One region of the Vibrio sp. KUL70 genome, then DNA from elsewhere that is predicted to be linked to it. Evidence: predicted binding sites of a transcription regulator. Region 1 holds the regulator's gene; each other region holds the start of a gene.
The links. The regulator CRP, encoded in region 1, controls carbon source genes, mostly activating them, when cyclic AMP is high. The targets are predictions, from matches to a motif close to TGTGANNNNNNTCACA.
Positions count from the first base shown of each region.

Region 2: pyrG (CTP synthase) is a predicted target of CRP. The motif match lies at 5,497-5,512, and genes of this name have one in related genera.
Region 3: AC6I7V_RS10845 (NupC/NupG family nucleoside CNT transporter) is a predicted target of CRP. The motif match lies at 2,266-2,281, and genes of this name have one in related genera.

Region 1 is NZ_AP045834.1:2,783,552-2,790,704, reverse strand. Features, by position in the region: gene astD (succinylglutamate-semialdehyde dehydrogenase) at 1-1,054, shown strand, start outside; gene AC6I7V_RS12570 (DUF1338 domain-containing protein) at 1,262-2,053, shown strand; gene crp (cAMP-activated global transcriptional regulator CRP) at 2,231-2,863, opposite strand; gene AC6I7V_RS12560 (phosphoribulokinase) at 3,105-3,974, opposite strand; gene AC6I7V_RS12555 (YheU family protein) at 4,052-4,264, opposite strand; gene AC6I7V_RS12550 (hydrolase) at 4,349-5,326, opposite strand; gene AC6I7V_RS12545 (TIGR02444 family protein) at 5,469-5,957, opposite strand; gene AC6I7V_RS12540 (ABC transporter ATP-binding protein) at 5,954-7,153, opposite strand, start outside.
Region 2 is NZ_AP045834.1:2,600,262-2,607,414, forward strand. Features, by position in the region: gene truD (tRNA pseudouridine(13) synthase TruD) at 1-410, opposite strand, end outside; gene ispF (2-C-methyl-D-erythritol 2,4-cyclodiphosphate synthase) at 433-912, opposite strand; gene ispD (2-C-methyl-D-erythritol 4-phosphate cytidylyltransferase) at 915-1,616, opposite strand; gene ftsB (cell division protein FtsB) at 1,616-1,897, opposite strand; gene eno (phosphopyruvate hydratase) at 2,396-3,694, opposite strand; gene pyrG (CTP synthase) at 3,771-5,411, opposite strand; gene mazG (nucleoside triphosphate pyrophosphohydrolase) at 5,563-6,360, opposite strand; gene relA (GTP diphosphokinase) at 6,569-7,153, opposite strand, start outside.
Region 3 is NZ_AP045834.1:2,453,749-2,460,901, forward strand. Features, by position in the region: gene deoC (deoxyribose-phosphate aldolase) at 1-303, opposite strand, end outside; gene AC6I7V_RS10845 (NupC/NupG family nucleoside CNT transporter) at 859-2,121, opposite strand; gene AC6I7V_RS10850 (TatD family hydrolase) at 2,326-3,126, opposite strand; partial or broken gene AC6I7V_RS10855 (DUF5363 family protein) at 3,065-3,260, opposite strand; gene prfC (peptide chain release factor 3) at 3,369-4,949, opposite strand; gene AC6I7V_RS10865 (putative bifunctional diguanylate cyclase/phosphodiesterase) at 5,095-7,107, opposite strand.

The sequences.
Region 1 (7,153 bases):
AGGTGTCATGGCGGTATTTGGGCCTTACAACTTCCCGGGTCACCTGCCTAATGGTCATATTGTTCCTGCATTGCTATCGGGTAATACGATTGTATTCAAACCATCGGAGCAGACACCGTGGACAGGTGAGTTCGCGATGAAGCTTTGGCAAGAAGCTGGCCTACCTGCTGGTGTTATTAACCTTGTTCAAGGTGCTAAAGAGACAGGTATTGCGCTAGCGGATGCGAAAGGCATAGATGGCGTGCTATTTACGGGCAGCGCTAACACAGGTCACATACTGCACCGTCAGTTTGCGGGTCAACCGGGTAAGATGCTGGCACTAGAGATGGGGGGTAACAACCCTATGGTGATCAGCGAACACTTTGGTGACGTTGATGCTACGGTATACACCATTATCCAATCTGCCTTTATCAGTGCGGGTCAACGTTGTACTTGTGCACGTCGTCTGTATGTTCCTGTGGGTGAGAAAGGTGATCAACTGCTCGATAGTCTAGTGGCAGCAACCAAAAAGATTCGTGTAGACCAACCGTTCGCTGAGCCTGCTCCTTTCATGGGGCCACAAATCTCAGAAGCGGCGGCTAAGTTCATTCTAGATGCGCAAGCAAACCTGCAATCTTTAGGTGGCGTAAGCCTAGTAGAAGCGAAAGCTGGTGAAGCTGCATTCGTCACTCCGGGCATCATCGATGCAACTAACATTGCAGAGCTGCCAGACGAAGAGTACTTCGGCCCACTACTACAAGTGATTCGTTACAACTCATTAGAGCAAGCGGTTGAATTGGCGAACGACACCCGTTTTGGTTTGTCTGCAGGCCTTGTATCAACAGACGACTCTGAGTGGGAATACTTCGTTGATCACATCCGTGCAGGTATTGTTAACCGTAACCGTCAGCTAACAGGCGCAAGTGGTGACGCACCATTTGGTGGCCCAGGTGCTTCAGGCAACCTACGCCCGAGTGCTTACTACGCAGCGGATTACTGTGCATACCCAATGGCATCGATGGAAGGCCGTGAAACGCAGCTTCCAGCGACTTTCAGCCCTGGTATCGAGCTGTAGCAACAACGACCACCTACAACAAAAATCACAATGGGAGGTAGGGAAGTTTGACCTCCTTTGGATTATTCGCTGGGCGTCTGACCTAGCGAGATATAACAATAAAATAAGTATGTCACAAGCTGATGGCTGCTGACTTTGTCTCGCAGCCACACTCTTTCTAATCCAACTCTCTAGCTTGAGCTTGCTAGAACCCGACAAGGAGTCACCATGACACCCGATCTACTGTTCAAATCCCTCTGGGATGACTACATCGAACGCCTCTGCCCATCTGCTGAGAAGGTACATCAGCTGTTGAAAGAAGAGGAAGACCTTATCAATGATCACATTGCGTTGCGTACGTTTAATGTTGCGCCTTTGGGGATCGAGACGCTGGCTAAACCTTTCTTAGCACTTGGTTACAAAGCGTGTGGTGACTACCTGTTTGAAAGCAAGAAACTCGTGGCTAAGCACTTTGAACACCCAGATCCAACCCAACCCAAAGTGTTCATTAGTGAGCTGAAAGTGGAAGAGTGTTCGGTAGAGCTACAAGCGATCGTGGCTAAGTTGGTTGCGCAAGTGGATGCAAGCAAGCTAGAGGGGCAAGATTTCCTATATGGCGGTCGTCTGTGGGACTTGGATTTCCAAGATTACAAACAACTGGCGACAGAGAGCGAATACGCGTCTTGGTTGTCCGCGCATGGTTATGGTGCTAACCACTTTACCGTGAGTGTGAACCAGTTAAATGCGTTCTCTGAAGTGCAAGCCGTGAATGGTCATTTGAGTGAGTCCGGTTTTACAATCAACAGTGTTGGCGGCCAAGTGAAAGGCTCTCCAGAGGTGCTGTTAGAGCAGTCATCAACAATGGCAGATAAAGTGAAGGTAGAGTTCTCTGAGGGAACTGAATTGGTGCCTGGTGGCTTCTATGAGTTTGCTAAGCGCTACCCAATGGCGAATGGCGATCTCTACACCGGTTTTGTTGCAGCATCGGCTGACAAAATCTTTGAGAGTACCAACGGTTAAAGAAAGATATGAGCACGCGTTTGACTCTAGAGATACGGGTACGCTTCGCTTAACAAGGCGAAAGCCTTATGTGTTCCATTCGTACCTCGTATCTCGTATCTCGTATCTTCAATCGATAAAGAAAAAGCCACCAAATTCGCATTTGGTGGCTTTTGAATTTTTATCGGTTAATCGAGATTAACGCGTACCGTAAACAACGATAGTTTTACCGTGAGCAGAAATTAGGTTTTGCTCTTCTAGCATCTTCAAGATACGACCTACAGTCTCACGCGAACAGCCAACAATCTGACCGATCTCTTGACGAGTGATCTTGATTTGCATGCCATCTGGGTGAGTCATCGCATCAGGTTGTTTCGCTAGGTTTAGTAGCGTTTGTGCAATACGGCCAGTAACGTCAAGGAACGCTAAGTCACCAACTTTTTGGCTGGTAACTTGTAGACGGCTTGCCATTTGAGCAGAAAGACGCATCAGGATGTCTGGGTTCACTTGGATAAGTTGACGGAATTTCTTGAAAGAAATCTCTGCAACTTCACAAGGAGATTTTGCACGAACCCATGCAGTACGCTCTTGGTCTTCTTCGAATAGGCCAAGCTCGCCGATAAAGTCGCCTTGGTTTAGGTAAGAAAGAATCATCTCCTTACCTTCTTCGTCTTTGATAAGAACTGCCACAGAACCTTTCACGATGTAGTACAGGGTCTCTGCCTTTTCACCAGCGTGAATCAGAGTACTCTTTGAAGGGTACTTATGAATATGACAGTGTGAAAGGAACCACTCTAATGTTGGATCGGTTTGAGGTTTACCTAGAACCATAATATCTCACTTCCTCTGCAGGGTATGCTTGCCGCTTTCCATATTTTAGCTAAGCCTGAATTTGACTTCTTAGGATAAGAACACTTGTTCTGTGCTGCAAGCTATCTTGTGTTTCGGTTAAGAATAGTATCCTTTTTCAGTCACTATTTCTTGATTTTAATCGTGACCTAGCTACGATTTTTTACGCAAAATTGTGCACATGATCACGGTATGAAAAGTAATCAACCAGAACGCCATTCCGTTAGCCGATTTTTCCCGTTTCAATGAGCTGTTGTAAGATTGGTCTTACAATGAGCTCCATAGCAAAGCTCATTTTCCCGCCAGGCACAACGAGTGTATTGTGACGAGACATAAATGAGCCATCAATCATAGCGAGCAGGTACGGGAAGTCGACGTTTTTGATACCACGCAGACGAATAACTACGAAACTTTCGTCAAGACTAGGGATGCCTTTTGCGTTAAGTGGGTTGGAAGTATCAACAGTCGGTACTCGCTGAAAATTGATATGGGTACGCGAAAACTGTGGAGTGATGTAGTTGAGATAGTCGTCCATTGAACGAACAATGGAATCCATCACCGCTTCACGTGAGTGCCCGCGATCACGTGTATCTCGGACGAATTTTTGAATCCACTCTAGGTTAACGATGGGCACCATGCCAATCAGCAGGTCAACATGTTGCGATACATTGACATCACCATCGACAACCCCACCATGTAGGCCTTCGTAAAACATCACATCAGAGTTTTCTGGGATCTCTTGCCAAGGAGTAAAAGTGCCTGGCATTTGATTGTAAGGTACTGCTTCGTCAAAGGTGTGTAGGTAGCGTCTAACCTGTCCTGTACCTTCATTACCGTATTTGCGGAAAAACTCTTCTAATGCTCCGAAATCGTTGGCTTGCGGACCGAAGTAGCTGATGTGTTTCCCTTGCTCACGCGCTTTGCGGATCTCGACGTCCATCTCTGGTCGAGTGAAGCGGTGAAAACTATCCCCTTCAACCCAAGCAGCCTTCACGTCCATCATATTGAACATTTTTCGGAAGGCTTCTGAGGTAGTGGTGGTACCGGCTCCTGAAGAACCCGTAACCGCAATAATTGGATGTTTAGCGGACATGACAACCCTTGTCGTTAGAATAACTTACTTGTTAGCAATCGTTTTCCACTATAACACGGCTATTTTTTTATGGCAGCCTAGAAGCGTTTTGTGAGTTGGATATCGACGGTTTCGTGCAGTTCAGAAAAAACAATACTCGCTTCCCCAGATTGCAATTGCTGTTTTACTTGGTCGATTTTGGATTGCAGTGAGATCTCAACATCACCGTAGTCGGTGCCTTCTCTGAGCACGAACTCCTTGATGAGGTTTTCTAAAGTTTCAGGGGCGATCTCTTGCCATGGAATGATCATAAATACATCTCTCTTTTATGTTCATGGATATGTTTAAAGGTTACTGAGGTTCAGTGTTTGAATGTTGACCTCAATGTGGCGCTATTATGCCGAATCCTGAATACTTTCATAGTAGGCCGGCAGTGCTTCTTCCAACCAAAATTTAGGGTTGAAGGTGCTACCGGTAATGAAGCCAACGTGTCCACCTTTCTGGAATAGTCGGTAATCAATGTTATCCGGCAGAATGAATTTCGGAATCACATCATCGGTCATGAAAGGATCGTCCTTAGCGTGAATGATCTGCGTAGGTAACTTAATACGATTAAGCTTTGGTAGTGCAGAACATTGCGCGTAGTAATCTTGCGCATTCTTAAAGCCATGCAGAGGCGCAGTGATCAAATCGTCGAACTCATACAACTTCTCGATTTTCTTGATCGTGTTTGCGGTGATGCCTAACTTTTCTGCAAGCAGATTCTCTTTCTTGAGCGCGTTAGATTTAAGTGAGTTCAGCAAATACTGTTTGTAGACCTTAGAGAATCCTTGTTCAATTCGACTTGAGCAACTGGCAAGATCAAATGGCGCTGATACGATCGTTGCTGCAGAGAGTAGCGGATCATCCGCGTACTCAACGAGGTAGTTGGCCAACATGTTACCGCCTAGGGAGATTCCGACCGCCACCTTAGGATTATTAGGGAACTGAGCATGTAAGTTTCTTAGGAAAAAGCGGGCATCTTCCACTTCTCCGGAGTGATACGCACGAGCTAGGCGGTTGGGCTTACCGCTGCAGCCACGAAAATGCATCATTACCGATAACCATCCATCTTCGGCGAAGGCGTTCATAAGACCGTTAGCGTAGGGACTCTCAAAACTGCCTTCAAGACCATGAAAGAGCACGAAAATTGGTTTGCTATCGAGCCCTTCTTTATTCGGATCTTCACTCCAGGCTAAATCGAGAAAGTCATGGTCTGGAGTTTCAAGTGTTTGCCAGTGAGGGTGGAACAGTGCCTGTTTACGAATAAACCTAGGGACCAAAGTCTGAAGGTGGGGGTTAGATAGGCCAGTCGCAGCGGTAAAAATTGTCATAGTAGAGGTTCCATCATTCTCTGGGGTTGAGATATCACTCGTGTTTCTCTTTGAGCTTGGTCTATCTTGACTCGGTGTGCAAGTGGTGAGTGATGAGTGTTGACCAAGAATTGACGCAGCTAATGTATTGAAAAATAAGTATCTAATTATTTACGCTATGCTTTTCGGGTGACAGTGGTTCTGAAAAGAACTCATATAGAGACTCGGCAGAAAGCAAGCGACAGTACTGCAGCACTAGTGGTCTATCTGGGTTTAATGTCAGCGGAAGGCGATTGATACAGTCGACCAGATCCGATTGTTGTTGTTTTTCGAGTTGAAGTTCGAACTGCAGTGCTTCTCGATACAGTGAGTCGACCACGTGAGGTTTGAGGTTTTTACGCAGTTCTCGATAACTGAGCAGTAGGGATTCTGAGCGACTCAAACACCGTTGAATGTTGTGCCACTCAGTATCTTTGAAGGTCAATTTCTGCTCGTCTAACCATTTAAGGAGCAGCAGTAGATTGACGTTACCATGATATTGGTTTTGTAGGGTCAGACATGCATCTTTAACGCCGCGAGCACTGTAATAACTGAGACTAAATTGCCACAGTCTCTCTAGCGTCAGCGTTGTCGGTGCATGCTCTGAACTCATAAGTTTTCCATATCTTGTTCCATCTGCTCAAGCTCTTCTTGAACAGACATCCACTCCATTTCAACCTCTTCCAGTTGAGATTTACTGGTGGCTTGTAGTGCGAGTACTTGATTAAGTTTAGCTTTATTTTCGGCTTCATACAGAGAAGTGTCAGACAATTGCTGTTCAGCTTCCTCTAGATCCGCAGTGAACTTATCCATTTGCTTCTCGAACTGAGTCAGTTTTTTGCGCAGCGGGGCGGTCAGTTTTCTGAATTCTGCCTCACGGCGTTTTTGCTCTTTTTTGGCGGCAGCACTGTTGGTGCCATCTTTGGCTGGTGCTTGCGCCTGTGCCTCTTTACGCTCGATTTTTTGCTGATCAGTGAGCCATTTGTAATAGTCGTTTAGATCACCGTCGAAAGGCGCGACCTGACGGTCATGCACTAGGTATAAATCATCGGTTGTCGCACGCAGTAGGTATCTATCGTGCGATACAATCACCATTGCGCCCTCGAAGGTTTGCAATGCCATGGTGAGTGCTTGGCGCATGTCTAAGTCTAGGTGGTTGGTTGGTTCATCGAGTAGTAATAGATTCGGTTTTTGCCAAACCAGCAGAGCCAGCACCAAGCGCGCTTTTTCTCCACCAGAGAAAGGTGCGACCTTATCCAGCGCTTTATCTCCTTGGAAACCAAAGCTGCCTAAGTAATCACGCAGTTGTTGCTCAGTATGCTTTGGGGCAATCTGCATCATATGTTGCAGTGGCGTCTCTTCTGGATGCAGGGTTTCTAGTTGATGCTGTGCAAAGTAACCAATTTTGACACCTTGCGAGTAGCTAAGCTCACCGGCTTGTTGTTTCAGCTCACCAGAAAGTAGCTTGATCAAGGTCGATTTACCCGCACCGTTGCGACCGAGTAGACCAATGCGGCTACCAGGAACAAGGTTTAAGCGGATCTTCTCGAGGATCAGATTATCGCCGTAGCCTGCGGACACTTCATCCATCATCAAAATAGGATTTGGTAGGGCATCAGGCTCTCTAAATTCGAAACTGAATGGGTTATCAAATTGAGCTGGCAGTACTTGCTCCATCTTTTCGAGTGCCTTGATACGGCTCTGTGCTTGGCGTGCTTTCGATGCTTTGTAGCGGAAGCGGTCGATGTAGCTCTGCATGTGCGCCATCTGCTTCTGTTGCTTCTGATACATCGCTTGTTGCAGGACTAA
Region 2 (7,153 bases), 180 kb from region 1:
GTCAGTTCAAATTGGTTACCAACTAGGTCGCCTGGGCGTAGCTTTTTGTTGTGACGCGCCGTTGCCAAAATCTCAATACTTGGGTATTGAGTCAAGAAAGCGGTAAAGTCTGGGGTATCACCCTTTGGTAGGTGAACACTCAACCATTGCTCAGTTACTGCATGACGGTCTTTCAGTCCCGCCCAGCTCACGTCTTTTGATTTAACACCACAGGCTTTTGCCAGCTCGTTAGCAACAAAGCTGGTGTTCTCACCGGTTTTGCGGATACGCACCATTAGGTGTTCCCCCTCTCCAGTGAATTCGAAACCTAAGTCTTCGATAACCACAAAATGCTCGGCTTTCGCTTTTAGTTTCGCTTGTGCCGTCGGCTTGCCATTTAAATAGGCAAATGAAGATAAAATATCTGACATGCTGTTCTTTTCGTTGTGGTGCTTATGCACTTTTAGTAATTAGGACGACTGCTTCGCTTGCAATGCCCTCTTTGCGTCCGGTAAAACCAAGGCGCTCAGTCGTTGTCGCTTTTACGTTTACGTTACCAATATCGGTTTCAAGATCCTCAGCAATCGCTTGGCACATCGCATCAATATGCGGAGCCATTTTTGGCGCTTGTGCCATAATAGTCACATCCACATTACCGATTTGGTAGCCTTGTTCTTTAACGCGGCGGTAAACATCTTTGAGCAGCTCGCGGCTATCTGCACCCTTCCACTCATCATCAGTGTCAGGGAAGTGACGACCAATATCGCCCGCGGCAATCGAGCCTAATAGCGCGTCGCATAATGCGTGCAGAGCCACATCACCATCTGAGTGCGCAACCAGTCCTTGCTCATAAGGTACGCTCACGCCACCAATAATTACTGGGCCTTCACCACCAAACTTATGAACATCAAAACCGTGGCCAATACGAATCATCATTATTCCTTATTCTGACTTAAATAGAACTCAGCCAATGCTAAATCTTCTGGCTGAGTAACCTTAAAATTATCTGAGCGCCCAGCAACCAGAGCTGGCGATGCACCTTTCCACTCAAACGCAGACGCTTCGTCGGTAATCGATACGCCTTGTTCAAGAGCCTCTGTTAGAGCCTGCTGCAGCGGTAAAGTTCGAAACATTTGCGGCGTCAATGCGTGCCATAAATTAGCACGCTCTACGGTGTGATCAATCTGCCCATCAACACCTCGTTTCATGGTATCTCGAACAGGAGCAGCTAGAATGCCACCTACCGGATGAGACAGTGACACTTCAATCAGCTTATCGATGTCATCCTGCTGAATGCATGGCCGAGCAGCATCGTGAACCATAACCCACTCACACAAATCGCTCTCTTGAATATAGTTCAGAGCAGACAGAACCGAGTCGGCTCGCTCATTACCACCTTTAACACGCACAACATCTGGGTGTTGGCTCAAGCTCAATTCAGGGAAATATGGGTCACTTTCACTGACGGCTACCACGACCTTACTCACTTGAGGGTGAGAGAGCAGCTTGTTAACGGTGTGTTCCAGGATGGTGATCGCGTGAATCGTCAGATACTGTTTCGGGCGATCGGCCTTCATTCTACTGCCGACACCCGCCGCAGGTACAACCGCGACAATACTCTGTTTATTCGTCGGCATTAGTGCGACTCCTCACCAATCATGCGATAAAACGTTTCCCCTTCCTTCACCATACCGAGTTCATGTCGAGCACGCTCTTCGATGGCATCTAACCCTTGACGAAGGTCGTCGATTTCCGCAAACATTTCTGCATTGCGAATGTGAAGCTTCTCGTTCACTTGCCTTTGAACGTCGATTTCATTGTTCACTGTGTAGTAGTCCGAAATACCATTTTTACCGAGCCACAATGTGTGTTGCAGCCAGCCAAGTAAGATCAGCAGGACAAGAGCAAAGATTCGCATAACACCTTTCGCTGGTTAGAAAAGAAGGAACTAGAATAAGGCACATATATACCATAATGCGCTTATTGGTGCGAGATATGTGGTGTAAGGGAATCTATAAGTAGAAGATTTATCGGACAGAATCGTTGATGCTTACCAAAGAGACTCCCTCCTCGCCCCCACTCTCGTCATTTCCGGAAAGAAGGGACGACTGCGTTGGGAATCTATCGAAGTTCACATTGGGAGAGATTCCCTACTCTTTCCTTCGTCAGTCTAGGGAGTGACGAATTTTAGACAAAAAACGCCCTACCGAAGTAGAGCGTTTCAAAAGCTTTAAGCTAACAATTCGCTAGGAGTTATTGACCTTTAACTTCTTTAAGACCGCTTTCGTTGTAAAAGAGGGAGCTTTAGAACCTAGAGCTTCTTCCCGTCATTTTCTACAGGCAAAAAAATGCCCCGCTATTGCGAGGCATTTAAAGCTTAGATTAACAATTCCTTTGGTTTATAAAACCAGAGAGATTATTGACCCTTAACTTCTTTAAGACCGTTGAAAGGAGCTTTAGAACCTAGAGCTTCTTCGATACGGATTAGTTGGTTGTACTTAGCAACACGGTCAGAACGGCTCATAGAACCAGTCTTGATTTGACCTGCAGCAGTACCTACCGCTAGGTCAGCGATAGTTGCGTCTTCAGTTTCGCCAGAACGGTGAGAGATTACTGCTGTGTAACCTGCGTCTTTAGCCATCTTGATTGCAGCTAGAGTCTCAGTTAGAGAACCGATTTGGTTGAACTTGATAAGGATAGAGTTAGCTACGCCTTTCTCGATACCTTCAGCAAGGATCTTAGTGTTAGTAACGAATAGATCGTCACCTACTAGTTGAAGCTTGTCACCTAGTAGTTCAGTTTGGTGCTTGAAGCCATCCCAGTCAGACTCGTCTAGACCGTCTTCGATAGAAACGATTGGGAATTGGTTAGCTAGCTCAGCTAGGTAGTGGTTGAACTCTTCAGAAGAGAAAGTCTTACCTTCGCCTTTCATGTTGTAGATGCCAGCTTCTTTGTCGAAGAACTCAGATGCAGCACAGTCCATAGCTAGAGTCACGTCTTTACCTAGTTCGTAACCAGCAGCTGCAACAGCTTCTGCGATTACCTCTAGAGCTTCAGCGTTAGACTTAAGGTTAGGAGCGAAACCACCTTCGTCACCAACTGCAGTGCTGTAGCCTTTAGACTTAAGAACTTTAGCTAGGTTGTGGAATACTTCAGCACCGATACGTAGACCTTCTTTAAGAGTCTTAGCGCCAACTGGTTGGATCATGAACTCTTGGATGTCAACGTTGTTATCTGCGTGCTCACCACCGTTGATGATGTTCATCATTGGTAGAGGCATAGAGAACTGACCAGCAGTACCGTTTAGCTCAGCGATGTGCTCGTATAGAGGCATGCCTTTAGCCGCTGCAGCAGCTTTAGCGTTCGCTAGAGAAACAGCTAGGATTGCGTTAGCACCGAACTTAGATTTGTTTTCAGTACCGTCTAGCTCGATCATTACTGCGTCGATTGCAGCTTGGTCTTTAGCATCTTTACCAGTTAGAGCTGTAGCGATTTCACCGTTTACAGCTTCAACAGCTTTAAGAACACCTTTACCTAGGAAACGTGCTTTGTCGCCGTCACGTAGCTCAAGAGCTTCGCGAGAACCCGTTGATGCGCCAGATGGAGCAGCAGCCATACCTACGAAACCGCCTTCTAGGTGTACTTCAGCTTCTACAGTTGGGTTACCACGTGAATCGATGATTTCACGACCTAGAACTTTAACGATCTTAGACATTGAATGTTTCCTTCTCGTTGAATATATAATGTCAAATTAAAGGCAGCAGCACTGCAAACGCTACTGCCGGTATCCTTTACTTCTCTAATTCGTCACGCTGGTGTTGACCAGCTGCTTTAACGAAGCCTTCGAATAGTGGGTGACCATCGCGAGGCGTAGAAGTGAACTCTGGGTGGAACTGAGCTGCCACAAACCACGGGTGGTTTGGAATCTCGATAACTTCAACCAGCTTCTTGTCCGCAGACAGACCCGATACTTTTAGGCCCGCTTTTTCAATTTGTGGACGAAGGTTGTTGTTCACTTCGTAACGATGACGGTGGCGTTCATGGATCGTCGCGCTACCGTATAGTTCACGAGCTTTCGTACCTTTCTCAAGGTGACACAACTGTGAACCTAGACGCATAGTACCACCTAGGTCAGATTTTTCAGTACGTTCTTCAACATTACCTTCACCATCTACCCACTCAGTGATTAGACCCACTACTGGGTACTTCGTGTCTTTGCTAAATTCTGAAGAGTGCGCACCTTCCATGCCCGCAACGTTGCGTGCGTATTCGATAAGTGCCACTTGCATACCAAGACAGATACCGAGGTAAGGTACTTTGTTCTCACGAGCGTATTTCGCTGCGAAAATCTTACCTTCAACACCGCGGTCACCAAAGCCACCAGGCACTAGGATTGCGTCTAGGCCGTGAAGTGCTTCTTCACCTTTGCTCTCTACGTCTTGAGAATCAACGTACTTGATCTTAACGCTTAGACGGTTCTTCAGACCCGCGTGCTTAAGTGCTTCGTTCACTGACTTGTATGCGTCTGGTAATTCAATGTATTTACCAACCATACCGATGGTTACTTCACCAGTTGGGTTCGCTTCTTCATAGATTACCTGTTCCCATTCTGATAGGTCTGCTTCTGGAGCGTTGATACCAAAACGAGTACACACTAGGTCATCAAGACCTTGTGATTTAATGAGTTGAGGGATCTTGTAGATTGAGTCTACATCCTTCATTGAGATTACTGCTTTCTCTTGTACGTTACAGAAAAGTGCAATCTTCTTACGTTCGTTCGCAGGGATCATGCGATCAGAACGACAAACTAGGATATCTGGCTGGATACCGATAGACAGTAGCTCTTTTACAGAGTGCTGAGTCGGTTTAGTTTTCACTTCACCAGCAGCCGCTAGGTAAGGAACTAATGTTAGGTGCATGAACATTGCACGCTCACGGCCTAGTTCTACTGCTAGCTGACGAATCGCTTCCATGAATGGTAGAGACTCGATATCACCAACCGTACCACCAACTTCAACGATCGCAACGTCGTGGCCTTCTGCACCAGCGATTACACGGTCTTTGATAGAGTTAGTGATGTGAGGGATTACTTGGATAGTTGCACCTAGGTAATCACCGCGACGCTCTTTCGCTAGAACGTCTGAGTAAACACGACCCGCTGTGAAGTTGTTACGCTTAGTCATCTTGGTGCGAATGAATCGCTCGTAGTGACCAAGGTCAAGGTCAGTTTCAGCGCCATCTTCCGTAACGAACACCTCACCGTGTTGGGTTGGGCTCATAGTGCCCGGATCAACGTTGATGTAAGGGTCAAGCTTCATCATAGTCACTTTAAGACCACGAGCTTCTAAAATAGCTGCAAGCGATGCCGCTGCAATACCTTTACCTAGAGAGGATACAACCCCGCCAGTAACAAAAATGTAATTTGTCGTCATGTTTAACCTGAAATTGGTTGAATGAGGGAAAATGGATTTCTTCTGGACGGGATGAAAATATACCAGAAGCCCCTTATCGCCACAACGTGAAATCTATCACACTGCTATTTTTTATTTTTTGCTTCAAATCAAATCAGCACCAAAGCTTTGTTTAACTTTTCTCCGCCAACTTAACCTCATCCCACATAGAATCGAGCTCTGAGAGGGAGAAATCGTTCAAAGTTTTGCCTTTTTGACGAACTTTTCCTTCTACACCTTTAAAGCGACGCTCAAACTTTACATTCGCTTTGCTCAATGCCGATTCTGGGTTTTTCCCTAGATGCCTGACTAGATTCACGGTCGCAAACAGTAAGTCACCCAATTCTTCTTCAACTAAATCCTCGTTTGGCGTGACTTGCAGTGCCTCTTCAAGCACCTCGTCGACCTCTTCTCGTACCTTATCGACAACAGGGCCAATGGATTCCCAATCAAAACCGTATTTTGCTACCTGCTTTTGCACCTTTGTGGCACGCAAAAGTGCAGGTAGAGAGTTTGGTATTGAGTCTAGAATACTTTCCTGAGTTTTGCCTGCTTGAACTTTTTCTTTGGCTTTTTCTGCCTCCCAGTTGGCATTGATGGCCTCTTCATCATCAAACTCAACATCAGAAAACACATGTGGATGACGACGAGTGAGCTTTTCATTCACACCGTCAACCACATCGGCAAACTCGAACAACCCTTGCTCTTTCGCGAGCTGGCTGTAAAAAATCACCTGAAACAGTAGATCGCCCAACTCTTCTTGCAAATTCGACCAGTCTTTATTGTGGATTGCGTCCACCACTTCATATGTTTCTTCGATAGTATGCGGGACAATTGTTTCAAAATTTTGTTTTAGATCCCAAGGGCAGCCACCTTCTGGGTCGCGCAGCTTCGCCATAATTTGTTCTAATTGTTCAATCGGGTGGCTCATGGTGCTTTCCTATTATTCTGTTTGATTGTTTTAATCTAATTCTTTTCTTAAAACTAAAAAAGGTGAGCAGTCAAAACCACTCACCTTTCTATTTCTCCACCATCCCCAAAAGTGAAGAATGAACGAGTTGGGGATCTCAAACCGCTTGGCGAGATTCCCTATCACGTTCGCTCCTCACTGTAGGGAATGACGAGGATGATACCAAGTATCAACCCAACCTTTTGACTGACATAACATCTTTAATCTGCTCGACGCGACTGGTCACGCGGCTTAGGATTTCAATGTTGGTCACCTCTAGGTCAAAGTCCATCACTGATAGCTGACGCTTATAATCGGTGCGGCTTTTCATGGTCGTCACACTGATCTTCTCATTGGCAAACAACGAGGTGATGTCTTTCAATAATCCACTACGCTCTAACGCTTCAACACGCAGAGTTAGGATGTAAGAACCAACAAAACCATTACCCCAAACCGTATCTATAATACGCTCTGGTGCGTGGATTTTTAGTTCGCTCAGCTGTTCACAGTCGCTACGGTGAACCGAGATACCACGACCTTGTGTGATGTAACCTTTGATGCTGTCACCTGGAATTGGTTGGCAACAGCGTGCAAGATGAGTCATTAGATTATCGACACCTTCCACGACAACGGCATCTTTCTTTGGGCGGCTCTGCTGAGCTGGCTTATGTTCTGACTCTAGTAGCTTCTCTAGCGCCTTCTGATCTTCCTCTTCTGCCGTTGGCTTATTCACCAATGCGTTGATGTGGTTGATCACTTGGTTGATACGCAAATC
Region 3 (7,153 bases), 330 kb from region 1:
TACTTCGTCTGCACCGTAAGCGACTGCTGCTTTAGTTTCAGCCACTGCGATTTCGATGTCATCGTTACCATGAGGGAAGTTAGTTACAGTCGCAATACGTACTTCTGGAGTACCTTGTTCACGCAGTGCCTTCTTAGCGGCTGGGATAAAGCGAGGGTAAATACAGATTGCAGCTGTGTTGCCCACTGCAGTCTTCGCATCGTGACAAAGCGCTACAACTTTTTCCGTTGTGTCGTCGTCATTTAGCGTAGTTAGGTCCATAAGTTTAAGTGCACGTAGAGCTGCTGCTTTTAAATCGCTCATTTCTATCTCCGATCAATATATTCAAATAGTTAACTACTTTGCCCTCCATCCAGTATAGATGGATATTTTAGTAATGCTCTGTAGTCACCAATGAACGGACTTGGTTCCCTGAAGACTTGTTGGCCTTACGCCGTCAATTGCTATCCTTGTCACCGCACAGTACCAGTTTGGTCTATGGCACAACAAAGTTACCTTGTTGTGTCTAACATCTATAGCGTATCGCTATGTTTGGCTTAATCCCAGAAGAATCACGATTGCGATTAAACAAGCGGTCATTTTCTTGCCAAAAAGAGAAATCCTATCTCTATAGCTTATACATTATAGGTATCCTTCGATAATTTGTAGTGCTCCTTAGAACGCAAACGGTTTGTATCTCAAAATAATTCAGTTTCCGAGTTATTGATGACAGCAATCGTTGTGAATAACACATCCTGTGTATCAACGTTTCCTGCACTTACTGCTCAATAATCCGGTCCCTAAAACAAAAAAGCCCCGCAGCAATCTCTTGCTACGGGGCGATATTAAAGTGGCGTCTATATAATCTAATCTACTTAATTAGAAAGATAGGAAGAAGCCAGCAATTGTCGCTGCCATCAGGTTAGATAGAGTACCAGCAATAACCGCTTTAACACCCATACGAGCGATGTCGTGACGACGGTTTGGAGCTAGACCACCTAGACCACCTAGTAGAATCGCGATAGAAGAAAGGTTTGCGAAACCACATAGTGCGAACGAAATAATTGCTTGAGTCTTAACAGACATTACTTGACCAGTCGCTTCAACGATTTGCGCGTTTTCACCAACGAAAGGTACGAAGTTTAGGTATGCAACGAATTCGTTAACTACGATCTTCTGACCGATGAATGAGCCAGCAATATCTGCTTCAGCCCATGGCACACCAATAATGAATGCTAGTGGAGAGAATACTTTACCAAGGATCCACTCAAGAGTTAGGCCTTCAAAACCAATCCAACCACCGATGCCACCTAGGATACCGTTGATTAGAGCGATTAGACCGATGAACGCTAATAGCATTGCACCAACGTTTAGAGCAAGTTGAAGACCAACAGATGCACCACCAGCCGCTGCGTCGATAACGTTAGCTGGTTTGTCGTCGCCACCGTCCATTTCTTCAGTGATGTTGTCATCTGGCGTGTCAGTTTCAGGCTTGATGATCTTAGCGAATAGTAGACCACCTGGTGCTGCCATGAATGATGCAGCAACTAGGTACTCTAGAGGTACGCCCATAGAAGCGTAACCTGCTAGTACACCACCAGCAACAGAAGCTAGACCACCACACATTACAGCGAATAGTTCAGACTGAGTCATTTTAGGTACGAAAGGACGTACAACTAGAGGAGCTTCAGTTTGACCAACGAAGATGTTTGCTGCAGCAGACATAGACTCCGCACGAGATGTGCCAAGAGCTTTCTGTAGGCCACCACCAAGAATCTTGATAACCCATTGCATTACACCAATGTAGTAAAGTACAGAGATAAGTGCAGAGAAGAAGATTAAAGTTGGTAGTACTTGGAATGCAAAGATGAAACCGATACCGTCAACCGAGAAGTTAACTAGGCTGCCGAATAGGAAACCAGTACCGTCTTTACCGTAGTCGATCACGTTTGCTACACCTGCAGAGAAACCTGCAAGAAGATCACGACCCCAAGGGATGTAAAGTACGAATGCACCAAGTGCGAATTGGATAGCGAATGCGCCACCCACCGTTCTAAAGTTAATAGCTTTGCGGTTGTCAGACAGTAATACTGCGATTGCAATCAGTACTACCATACCGACTAGGCTCATAAACAGGCTCATAGTTTATGACTTCCTTATTGGTTATTTATTGGCGTGTTACAAAATGGGGCTATAAAGCGGAGGCAATTATACTCATGCGACCACTAATAAAGTAATGCCGTCCTCACACTTTGGTATAAGATTCATGTATCATTCATTTACATCTGTGAGCCAAGTCACGATACGGTTGTAAAACACGCAAACGATAAACAAAAACTTTAGATTTTATTCACATATACCGAATAGCCGATGGCTATTTTGCCAAATTTGAGTTGCAATCGATTGCTTTGGCTCTTTTCTAAGCGAAACAAGTTCATTTAATATCGTAACTAAATATTTGGAATGATTAATGTTTCCTTGCTGACCACTGATCGGCATATCCGGTGCATCTGTCTCTAAAACAACCCATTCAAGAGGAAGACGAGCAACTGTGGTGCGTGTTTTCTGCGCTCTTGGGTAAGTTATCGTTCCACCGACACCAATATAGAATCCTAAGCGAATCCACTCTAAAGCTTGCTGTTCGCTGCCCGAAAAACCATGAATCACTCCACCATTGGTGAATTTTTGCTGCTTAATAAGCTGAATAAGGCGATTATGTGATTTCCGTTCGTGGATAATCAGAGGCAGTTCAAAAGCGGTCGCGAGCTGTATCTGATGGATAAAAAAGCGTTCCTGTTTATCGAGTTCCACATCCACAAAGAAGTCTAAGCCGCACTCCCCGATCGCAACACACCGTTCAGAAGCGCCACTTAGGTGCTGTTCAAGTTGAGCAAATTCGCTCTCATTCGCTGTCGCTAGAAAGTAAGGATGAAAACCCAACGCATAGTAAAGGTTGGCGTGTTCCAAGCTCAGTCGATCGAGTTTTTTCCAGTTGGTTTGACCAATTGACGGTACAACAACCTTCTCAACGCCTCTCTCTCGAGCGGTTGAGAGATAATCTTGAGCAGCCGTAGAACTGTCTTGTTCACCAAGTGAAAAGACGTCGAAGTCTAGATGACAGTGGGTATCGAATAGCGGTATCGACATTACGGCTTATCTTTGGGTTCAGGTTGAGGATCGCTACGATAAGGGGTGCAGCTGCGCTTATTTTCTGGCGTTAACCCTAACTCTTTACACCATTTATCGTACTGCTTAATCCATCGTTTAATGACTTGAAACATCCATTCTCCTTAAGGCCAACATAAAAAAACGCCTATTGCAGAACAATAGACGTTTTTAATCACTTCGACTAGCACCAGCTCAGTGAGTTGGCACCGTCATCAATAAGATTAGTGCTCGCGAGTTGCACGGAACTCAACGTCAGGGAAACGCTCTGACGCTAGGTTTAAGTTAACCATAGTTGGTGCGATGTAAGTTAGGTTATCGCCACCATCCAACGCTAGGTTAGTCTGGTTCTTACGCTTGAACTCTTCGAACTTCTTAACGTCGCCACACTCAACCCAACGCGCTGTTGCAACGTTGACACTCTCGTAGATCGCTTCAACGTTGTATTCCGCTTTCAAACGAGCGACCACCACGTCAAACTGAAGCACACCAACCGCACCTACAATCAGATCGTTGTTCTGTAGTGGTCGGAATACCTGAACCGCACCCTCTTCAGAAAGCTGAACTAGACCTTTAAGTAGTTGCTTCTGTTTTAGTGGATCGCGCAGGCGGATACGACGGAATAGTTCTGGTGCAAAGTTAGGAATACCAGAGAACTTCAGTGACTCACCCTGAGTGAAGGTATCACCAATCTGGATCGTACCGTGGTTATGTAGACCAATGATGTCACCCGCGTACGCTTTCTCAGCACGAGCACGATCACCCGCCATGAAGGTTACCGCATCAGAGATACTGACATTCTTACCAGTACGAACATGATTCATCTTCATACCTTGAGAATAAGTACCCGATACGATACGCATGAATGCGATACGGTCACGGTGTTTTGGATCCATGTTTGCTTGGATCTTAAATACGAAGCCAGAGAACTTATCTTCTGTCGCTTCAACATCACGCTCAACGGCTTGACGAGTTTTCGGCATTGGCGCCCATTCCGTCAGGCCATCTAGCATGTGGTCAACACCAAAGTTACCCAATGCAGTACCGAAGAAAACTGGTGTTAGTTCGCCCGCTAGGAATAGGTCATGATCGAACTCAGGGCACGCGCCCATGACAAGTTCAAGCTCTTCACGAACACTTTCCGCTAGATCAGCACCCACTTCTGCATCTAACTCTGGGTTATCTAGACCTTTGATGATTCGAACTTCTTGGATCTCATGGCCGTGGCCAGATTCGTATAAGATCGTCTCGTCGCGGTGAATGTGGTAAACACCTTTAAACTCTTTACCACAACCGATTGGCCAAGAGATGGGTGCGCACGCCATACCCAACTCGCTTTCAACTTCATCTAGAACTTCCATTGGATCACGTACATCACGGTCCAATTTGTTCATGAAAGTTACGATTGGCGTATCACGCAGACGTGTCACTTCCATTAGCTTACGTGTACGGTCTTCGACACCTTTTGCGGCATCGATAACCATAAGACATGAGTCAACAGCCGTTAGTGTACGGTAGGTATCTTCCGAGAAGTCTTCGTGTCCCGGAGTATCTAGTAGGTTTACTAGGCAATCATTGTACGGGAACTGCATCACAGACGTGGTTACCGAGATACCACGTTCTTTTTCCATCTCCATCCAGTCAGATTTAGCATGCTGGTTAGAGCCACGGCCTTTTACGGTACCCGCTTTTTGAATCGCGTTTCCGAATAAAAGAACCTTTTCAGTAATCGTGGTTTTACCCGCATCCGGGTGAGAGATAATCGCAAACGTTCTACGTTTGCTCACTTCTTGTTGGAAAGACATAGTCGCCCTTTGCTGATCTAAAGCGTAAAAAGGGCAAGTTGTTGAGACTTGCCCTTGAATTTTGTGTGCGGATTATACAGAAGTCGCTCAGCTTTCTAAAGCCTGAGCTAGAAAAAGTCAGAGAGTTAGAGTGTGGGAAGGTGCGCTACCCTAGAGAGCTAGACATAGGTACCACATTAGAAACAGAGTTCAGCCTAAGATTCTCTATTAATTTATCAGCCGTTTGAGGAGAAGTAAGATAGAAGCCCTGTCCTATTTCACACCCCATCACCATTAGATCACGTTGTTGTTGCAACGTCTCTACGCCCTCCGCGACGACCGCAACCCCAAGTTCATTGCCTATCTGAATCATGCTTTTGAGAAGCACTAATGAGGTTGAATTGGTCACATAGTCCATCACAAAACTACGATCGATCTTCAGCGTATCGAATTCAAAATCTTTGAGATAAGAGAGAGATGAAAAGCCAGTACCAAAATCATCAAGCGCGATACGAACACCAAGTTGATGAAGCTCTTTAAAGATGATCTGTGCAAACTGATCATTATCTATCATCACGGTTTCGGTGATCTCCACTTCAATTCTGTGTGTTGCCACACCACTGGAGATGATCACACGCTTCAACGCATCAAAGAACTGAGGATGTTTCAAGCTGCGAGCTGAGATGTTAAAGCTCATCACACCAATATCAATACCGCGAGTAAGCCAGTTTTTGTGTTGTGCCAACGCCATTTCTGCTACCAACAGATCTATCTGACGAATTTGCCCGGTTGCTTCTGCTACAGGAATAAAATCATTCGGACACATCAAACCTTTAGTCGGGTGATTCCAGCGTACAAGTGCTTCAACCCCTTTCACGTCCCTCGATTTTAATGCCCATTTGGGTAAGTAGTGAATTTCAAACTGCTGTTTATCGACCGCTTGTCTTAATTCGCGTTCCAACTCTTTCTGCGACATCGCAATATAGTTGAGCTCTTTTGAGTAGAACTGAAAATTGTTTTTCCCTGATGACTTAGCATGATACATCGCGTCATCAGCATAACGGATCAGTGAGTGCTGAGAGGTACTATCATCCGGGTAAATCGAGATACCAATACTCGCTGTAACTTCTGCAATGCCATGTTTCAGTGTGAAAGGCTCTCTTAGACGCTTAATCAACTTCGAGGCGATCTTGTTCGCTACACTCACCGCCATATCGACGTCGCGCAAGTGTTCCAAAACAATGACAAATTCATCACCGCTAAATCTCGCTGATAGATCCGTTACTCGAATCGACTGTGTTATGCGCTGCGCGACCTGCTTTAATAGTTCATCACCCGCAGCATGACCATAGAGATCGTTAACCTCTTTAAAATGATCAAGGTCGAGGAATAATAGTGCGAATGGGCGTTGAGTCTGCTGAGCATTGAGTATCGACTGTCCAAGCCTATCGAGAAACAGAGTACGATTGGGTAATTCGGTCAAAGGATCGAAATAGGCTTGAGTATGTAACTGCTTGTTCTTGAGCTCAATCGATGACTTGGCATCCGTAAGCGATTTCAATAGCAAATCTCGGCTCTGCTCATATTTAAACTGAACACGAAGTGAGTACACAGCGATAAAAACGGCGGCAATAATTAGAGTAATACTGGTTTTGGTGTAGCTCGCAATGCCGGATTCATAGCTGGTTTTGATTACGCGTTGAATCTCATCTGCCTGACTAGCGAAATCGAGATAATACTCGTCAGTTTTTAACCCCAATGACGGTGTCTCTAAAACCGATTGCTGATAATGCGAACCCGCATATTGACGAAACTCAGCCAGCGTTTGACGCAGCATCATCAATCGCTCTCGAAGTTCGGGATCGCTGATCGCTTGATAACTACCCATGATGCTCTCTCCCCCATCGAGCAACGCCCCTACATGCCAATCCGCAATCTCTAGGTAGTACCAGACCTCTTGGATCGATTGGGTTGTATCGCCGGAAACAATCTCATCGAACCATAAGTAAGCCAGAGAGCCGTTGATCTTTATCTCAGCAGCGGCTTCTGCAAGGGGGGATTTTTTAACCAAAAGGTTGGTTGATTGCATCACGAGAACTGTGGTTGACGCGACCACCAGCAACGCCAATAGAGAGGTGAATAAGAACTTTCGCTTATTTAGTACTTTGGGGAACAACATAATCAGGATAAAAGGATGAGTAATACATCGACCTTAATCCATCAAT